DNA from 2 places in the Brevibacterium sp. HMSC063G07 genome. Region 2 is predicted to be linked to the other one. Evidence: riboswitches for the same ligand, from Rfam matches in the RefSeq annotation. Region 2 holds a riboswitch; the other holds the start of a gene.
The links. Region 2 has a riboswitch for thiamine pyrophosphate ahead of thiM (hydroxyethylthiazole kinase). Riboswitches for the same ligand answer to the same signal wherever they lie in the genome.

Region 1 (3,380 bases), on a different contig from region 2:
CAGGCTCGTCATCGATCATGTCCTTTGTGGTTCGAACCAGCAGCAGCTCAGTGACCAGTGTGACGATCAGAGCAAGGACGATCGCAGAAGCTATTGAGAAGAAATAGTTGGCGACGGGCGAAACGGTGACGGATTCGTCGATCAGCTGAGCGGCACTGGTGGAAAGCCCAGCCAGAATTGCGTCAGTGGCGGTGACGAGCAGCGAAGCGTTGAAGCCGGCACTGCACGACCCGAATGCCACAACCGCGCCCAGCACAGGTGAACGTCCCGCTGTCTTAAACGTGACGGCGCCAAGCGGAATGAGCACGACGTAGACAGCATCGGAGGCGACCGAACCAGTGACCCCGGCGAGGGCAAGAACGAATGTCAGCCACTTCGGCGAGACCCTGGCGACCACGCCGCGGATGGAAGCGGAGATCAGGCCGGACTGTTCTGCGACTGCCACTCCGAGCATCACAATGATGATCAGGCCAAGGGGAGGGAAGCCGGTGAAGTTCGGCACGGCTTCCGTGATCATCTTGTTGATGCCGTCAGGGCTGAGCAGGTTGACGACGGCGACTTCCTTGTTGTCGGCCGGTGAAACCGCGCTGACTCCCAGCTTCGAAAGAAGGGCGCTCAGCAGAAGGGTGATGACCGCAAGCCCGGCGAAGAGCCAGAAGGGGTGGGGCAGTTTGTTGCCGGCCCGCTCGATCCCAGTCAGTAGATTGACAAGCCAAGTGCCGCGTTGCTTACCGGTGTCTGTCTGTGCTGATGACGACATCGTATTCCTTCGCTTTGGCGGACGGATTGCGGAAAGCCTACCGGAGCCGTTGGCCTGCTGCTAATGAACTGAAATATTCTTTCCGTTCAGTTGAAGCCTCCCTATGCCGCCGTTCACCCCAGCCAATCCCGTGCGCCAGCGCACTGTCCTTGCTAAGGTATCGGCCGTACGACAGGGGAGCGCCTCGGATCAAACGTAGAGATCCGAACAAGGGCGCTGAGAGTGCGATGCCGCAGACCCTCGAACCTGCCCGGTTAGCACCGGCGAAGGAAGTCGAGCACACTCTTGACCCCTCCTTGCCTTGAGGAGGACTCATGACACACAACAACCGTGTCCATACCGGACACCAAACCAACCCACACAACCCAACCACCTCGTCAGCACAGACGAAAAACCCACAGAGCACGCAGACAAAAACCAGCCTGCCCTGGCGGACCGTCGACATCATCGTCACCGTCGTCATCGCAGTAGCCGTCGGCGTCATCTTTTGGGGTGTCGCCGCCATATGGGGCGTTTTCGAACTCTGGACCGTCGCATTCCCACCGCTGGTCGGCCTGTTCGGCGGCATCTGGGTGCTCGCAGGCCCACTCGCAGGAATCATCGTCCGCAAACCCGGCGCCGCCCTCATCGCCGAAACACTCGCCGCAGCCGTCGAAGCCGTGCTGGGCTCCCACTTCGGTGCAACCGCCATCATCTCCGGCCTCCTGCAGGGCGCCGGCGCCGAAATCGTGTTCCTCGCCGTCCTCTACCGCAAATGGAACCTGCCCGTCATGCTCCTGTCCGGCCTCGGCGCAGGCATCGCACTGGTGGTCGGCGAAATCGTCATGTACTACGCCGAATGGGCTATGACATTCAAGGTCGTCTACGCCGTCTGCGGAATCGCATCCAGCATTATCATTTCCGGGTTGGGTGCATGGCTGCTGTGGAAGGCAATCGTGCCCACCGGCGCACTGTCAGCCTTCGCCTCCGGGCGGACGACAACCACACCCCGCCAGCACACAACCCCCAACCGCACATGAACTGAAAGACCCCGATGACCCACACCGCACACACCACGCCCACACGCAGCCTGAAATGGCGCACCGTTGACATCATCGTCGCGGCAGTACTCGCCGTGGCACTCGGTGCCGTGTACTTCGCGTGGACGTCCCTGCGGCCCATCATCGACGTCCCGTTCAACCTCGTGTTCCCACCCACCACGGGCCTGGTCGGCGGCCTCTACCTGCTGGCCGGGCCCGTGGGGGCACTCATCATCCGCAAACCCGGCGCCGCAATCGTGTGCGAACTCATCGCTGCAGCAACCGAAGCCCTCCTGGGTTCGGTCTTCGGTCCGGTCATCCTGTTCACCGGCCTGTGCCAGGGCATCATGACCGAACTCGTCTTCGCCCTGACCCGCTACCGCCGCTACACCCTCGGCATTTCCGTACTCGCAGGCCTCGCACCGGCCATTTCGGTGTCCATCACCGACAACATCTTCTGGAACGCCGGCTGGGCCTTCGAATGGCAGCTGGTCTTCGCCGCCTGCGCCCTGGTCTCAGGCCCCGTATTCGCCGGTCTGGGCGGCTGGTTCGTCTACCGCGCCATCCGCCGGACCGGAGTGCTGACCGGATTCGCATCCGGCACCGACCCGCGCCCGAGGCGCCGCCCACCTCACGCCGCCTCCTCACCCGAAGGTGCGGGTCACCGGGGGAGCCCCTCAGAAAGCGAAAGTCCCGCAGATTCGTGACCACCACCTCGTCATCCCGACCCGCGGCAGTGTCCGCCCGCGGGTTCACCTGGTACCACTCCGGCCGAGCCGAACCGGCCGTTTCCGACCTCGACCTTGAAATCCCAGCCGGCCAGAAAGTTCTGCTGGTCGGCGGTTCGGGTGCTGGAAAATCAACGTTCCTCCACGCCGTTGCCGGTGTTCTGCCCGATGAATCCGGCGAACAGTTCGGCGAACTCCTTGTTGACGGCCTCCCACCGGACCCCGCCCGAGGAATCTCCGGGCTTGTCCTGCAGGACCCCGATTCGCAGGTGATCCTCGCCGAAGTCGGCGACGACGTGGCCTTCGGCATGGCCAACGTCGGCATTCCCGCAGAGGAAATCGCCCGCCGAATCCCCGAAGCCCTCGACATTGTGGGCCTCGACGTGCCGCTGACTCACCCGACGGCAGCTCTGTCCGGCGGCCAGAAACAGCGCCTGGCCATCGCCGGGGTTGTCGCCATGCAGCCGGGCCTGCTGGTGCTTGACGAACCCACCGCCAACCTCGACCCGGCAGCCGTCGAATCCGTGCGCGACTCCATCATCGCCGCGCAAGAAGCCACGGGCGCGACCATGCTGATCGTCGAACACCGCCTGCCGGTGTGGACCGAGCACGTCGACCGGATTGTGGTTCTGGGCCCCGGCGGGGTGCTCGCCGATGGCAGCCCCAAACACATCCTGGCCGACAGCGCACTGCGCCCCACACTGGAAGCAGCCGGACTGTGGCTGCCCGATGCCGCCCTACCTGCCCCGTACGCGCCGACAACCGGCGAAACACTCATGACCGCCGACGGCCTGGGTGTCCAGCGCGAAAACAGCGAACCCGTCGCCGAACTGACCGCCGCCATTCACGCGGGTACAGCGCTCGCCCTCACCG
Region 2 (3,380 bases):
TGGTCTTTGATCCCGCCGATGGCAAATGCGGGCAGGCCCGCTTTTCCGGCGCGGTCGCGGAAACCTTCCGGGCCGATGGCACTGCGTCCGGTCTCTTTGGTCTGGGTGGCGTACACCGGCCCGATGCCGACCAGATCGACGTTCTGGCTTCGAGCGCGCGCAAAGTGTTCGGGCTCCTGGGCTGAAACACCCAGCAGCGGTTCCGCACCGATGCGCTGGCGCACATCGTCTGCCGACATGTCGCCTTGACCCACGTGCACGTGGACTTTTCTGCCGCGCTCCAGAAGGCGGGCTGCGACATCGACGCGGTCATTGACGAAGACGGGGACGTCAGTTTTGATGCTGTGCTCAGCGCGTGCGCGCTCAACGGCATCGAGCACGCTCAGGGTGAGCTTTTCGAAGCCTGCATCGTCAATGTGCTTATCGCGCACCTGCACGATGCCCACTCCCCCGGCAACTGCCTGGGCGACGGTCTCGGCCACCGTGCGCCCGGCGCTTTCGGCCATGGCGGTGTCAGTGACCAGGTAGAGGTCGGTGCGGTAGTCGGACAGGCGGTCCAGTGGTGCGCTCATGCGGTTCCTCCCGTTGTCCACGCGGTCTCAATTCGGGCTAGGTCATCTGGCCCCACGGCGTGCAGGCCATCGAGGAAGTGCGCGGCGAATGTTCCGGGTCCGCTGGCTTGTGTGTGCGCTGCCTGGGCGGCCGAGGTGAAGTGCAGGTGCGCTGCTGCCGCGGCCATGCCTGTTCTCACCCGGGGGCTGAGGTCCTGTGTCTGCCGGGTGTGGGCAGCTGTCGCGGCGTAGGCGGCAGCGAGTGCTCCGAGCGAGCACCCGGTGCCGATGACGCTGGGCATATAGGGACTGCCGCCTGTGATCGTCACGGTGTGGGTTGCGGAATCGTCGGCGAACACAATGGCGTCAGACTCCCCAGAAACGGCGGCGACAATGCCGGCCTGGGCGAGGCTTGCCGCTGCTGCCAGGGCGTCGTCGACGGAGTGCGTTGAGTCGGTTCCGCGGGCGCTGCCGGACTGCTGGGCCAGGCCGATGATTTCGGAGGCATTGCCGCGCACAATGGCCGGGCCGCTGTTCAGAGCGCGCATAATCCTGGAGGTGCGGTGCCCGGAAATCCCAAAGCCCACGGGGTCGAGCACCCACGGTTTGCCGGACTGAGCGAAAGTGTCGATGGCACCGTCAGCTGACAAGTACTGGTGCGATGTTGGTGTGCCGAAGTTGATGAGCAGACCGTCGGCGATTTCGGCGAAGTCTGCAGCGTCGGCTTCGTGGTCGATCATGGCGGGGCTGGCACCTGACGCCAAGAGCACATTTGCGGCGAACTGCTGAACGACCGTGTTCACAATGCACTGCACGAGCGGCGTGCGCTGCCGCAGAGTTTCAAGCAGTGCGCCCGCATAGTCTTTGAGTTCCATGACATCCCTTCGCTGGTCCTAACCACACAGGTTCAACGGGTTAATCTCAGCCGCTGCTTCGCGGCACCCCGTGTCACTTTGCTCACCCTAGCACCCGCCCATGACACAGATCGACGGTGCAAGCCCACGACGCAGGCCCCGTCCTGCACCGCACACCAGCGCAGTAGGCCCGACAGCCGCGACCTCCGCCTCGTGAGCAGACAGCTGTGCGCCCGGCCAGAGGCACGGGCGCACAGAAGACGATCACAGACAGCCGGATCGGCTGCGGCGGATCAGTGGTAGTTGGGGGCTTCCTGGGTGATCTGAATGTCGTGAGGGTGGCTTTCCTTCAGACCCGCAGTGGTCAGGCGCACGAACTGGCCCTTGGCCTTCAGTTCCGGAATCGAGCGGGCGCCCACGTAGAACATGGTCTGACGCAGGCCGCCGGTCAGCTGGTAGGCCACCTGACGCAGCGGACCGCGGTAGGAAACACGGCCCTCAATGCCTTCGGGCACAAGGTCGGTGTCGGTGACGACATCGGCCTGGAAGTAGCGGTCTTTAGAGTAGGAGCGTCCTTTGCGCGGAGCCATAGCCCCAAGTGAGCCCATACCGCGGTATGCCTTGTACTGCTTGCCGTTGACCAGGATGAGCTCGCCGGGGCTTTCCTCACAGCCTGCCAGCAGCGAACCGAGCATGACCGAATCGGCACCGGCGACAAGAGCCTTGCCGATGTCGCCCGAATACTGCAGACCGCCATCGCCGATGACCGGCACACCGGCTTCGCGGGCAGCCTGGTAGGCCAGGTTGATTGCGGTGACCTGCGGGACACCCACACCGGCGACAATGCGCGTGGTGCAGATGGAGCCCGGGCCCACACCCACCTTGATGGCGTCAGCCCCGGCGTCGATGAGCGCCTGAGCTCCCGCGCGGGTAGCCACATTACCGCCGATGACCTGCACGTCCTTAAACGCCGGATCCTTTTTGAGCGACGTGATCATGTCGGTCACACCGCGGGCGTGGCCATTGGCGGTGTCGACCACCAGGACGTCCACACCCGCTTCGGCCAGCAGACCCGCCCGCTCAAAAGCATCGCCGTAGAAGCCGACCGCAGCACCCACGAGCAGGCGTCCCTCGCCGTCCTTTGAGGCGTTGGGGTATTCATCGCGCTTGACGAAGTCCTTGACCGTTATAAGGCCCTGGATCTTGTTGTTCTCGTCAACCAGCGGAAGCTTTTCGATCTTGTGCTCCGCCAGCAGTTCGTAGGCCTTTTCGGCGGACACATTGTGGGGAGCGGTGATGAGCGGCATCTTCGTCATGATTTCGCCGACCGTGGTGGTGGCGAAGTCAGTGCGCGGCACAAAGCGGAGGTCGCGGTTGGTGATGATGCCCACGAGAGTGTTGTCATCATCAACCACCGGAAGGCCGGAAATGCGGTACTGACCGCACATGTGGTCAAGCTCTTCGAGTGACTTTTCAGCAGTGATCGTCACCGGATCGGTGATCATTCCCGATTCCGAGCGCTTCACATAGTCGACCTGAGCGGCCTGATCTTCTTTCGACAGGTTGCGGTGAATGATTCCCACACCGCCGAAGCGGGCCATGGCGATTGCCATGCGGGACTCCGTCACGGTGTCCATAGCGGCTGAGACCAGCGGAACCGCAATGTCGAGTTCGCGCGTCAGGCGAGTTTTCGTTGTGGCCTCCGACGGGATGACATCTGTGTCTCCCGGCAGCAGCAGGACGTCGTCATAGGTCAGACCGGTAAGCGAAAACGGATCTTCTGCGTCTTTGAAATGCTGGTGAACCTCTGGCAAGAGAACCCTTCCTCCGGTTGAGACCATAACCGCGTGCCATTTGCATGACATCCGCGGTGTTTTTATGAACCTATCCTAAGGGGTTCGCGCTGGTCTTCCCGATGCGGGTGAAGCGCAGAATCAGCCGAAAGTATGACCCCGAATTCAGCTTTCCGCGCGAT

Region 1: another riboswitch for thiamine pyrophosphate. It lies ahead of HMPREF2757_RS09550 (ECF transporter S component); the one in region 2 lies ahead of thiM (hydroxyethylthiazole kinase).

The regions. Positions count from the first base shown of each region.
Region 1 covers NZ_KV802363.1:196,538-199,917, reverse strand. Annotated here, with positions in the region: gene HMPREF2757_RS09555 (AbgT family transporter) at 1-760, opposite strand, end outside; TPP riboswitch at 924-1,049, shown strand; gene HMPREF2757_RS09550 (ECF transporter S component) at 1,075-1,779, shown strand; gene HMPREF2757_RS09545 (ECF transporter S component) at 1,794-2,486, shown strand; gene HMPREF2757_RS09540 (ABC transporter ATP-binding protein) at 2,483-3,380, shown strand, end outside.
Region 2 covers NZ_KV802360.1:100,695-104,074, forward strand. Annotated here, with positions in the region: gene thiE (thiamine phosphate synthase) at 1-572, opposite strand, end outside; gene thiM (hydroxyethylthiazole kinase) at 569-1,426, opposite strand; TPP riboswitch at 1,414-1,507, opposite strand; gene guaB (IMP dehydrogenase) at 1,699-3,219, opposite strand.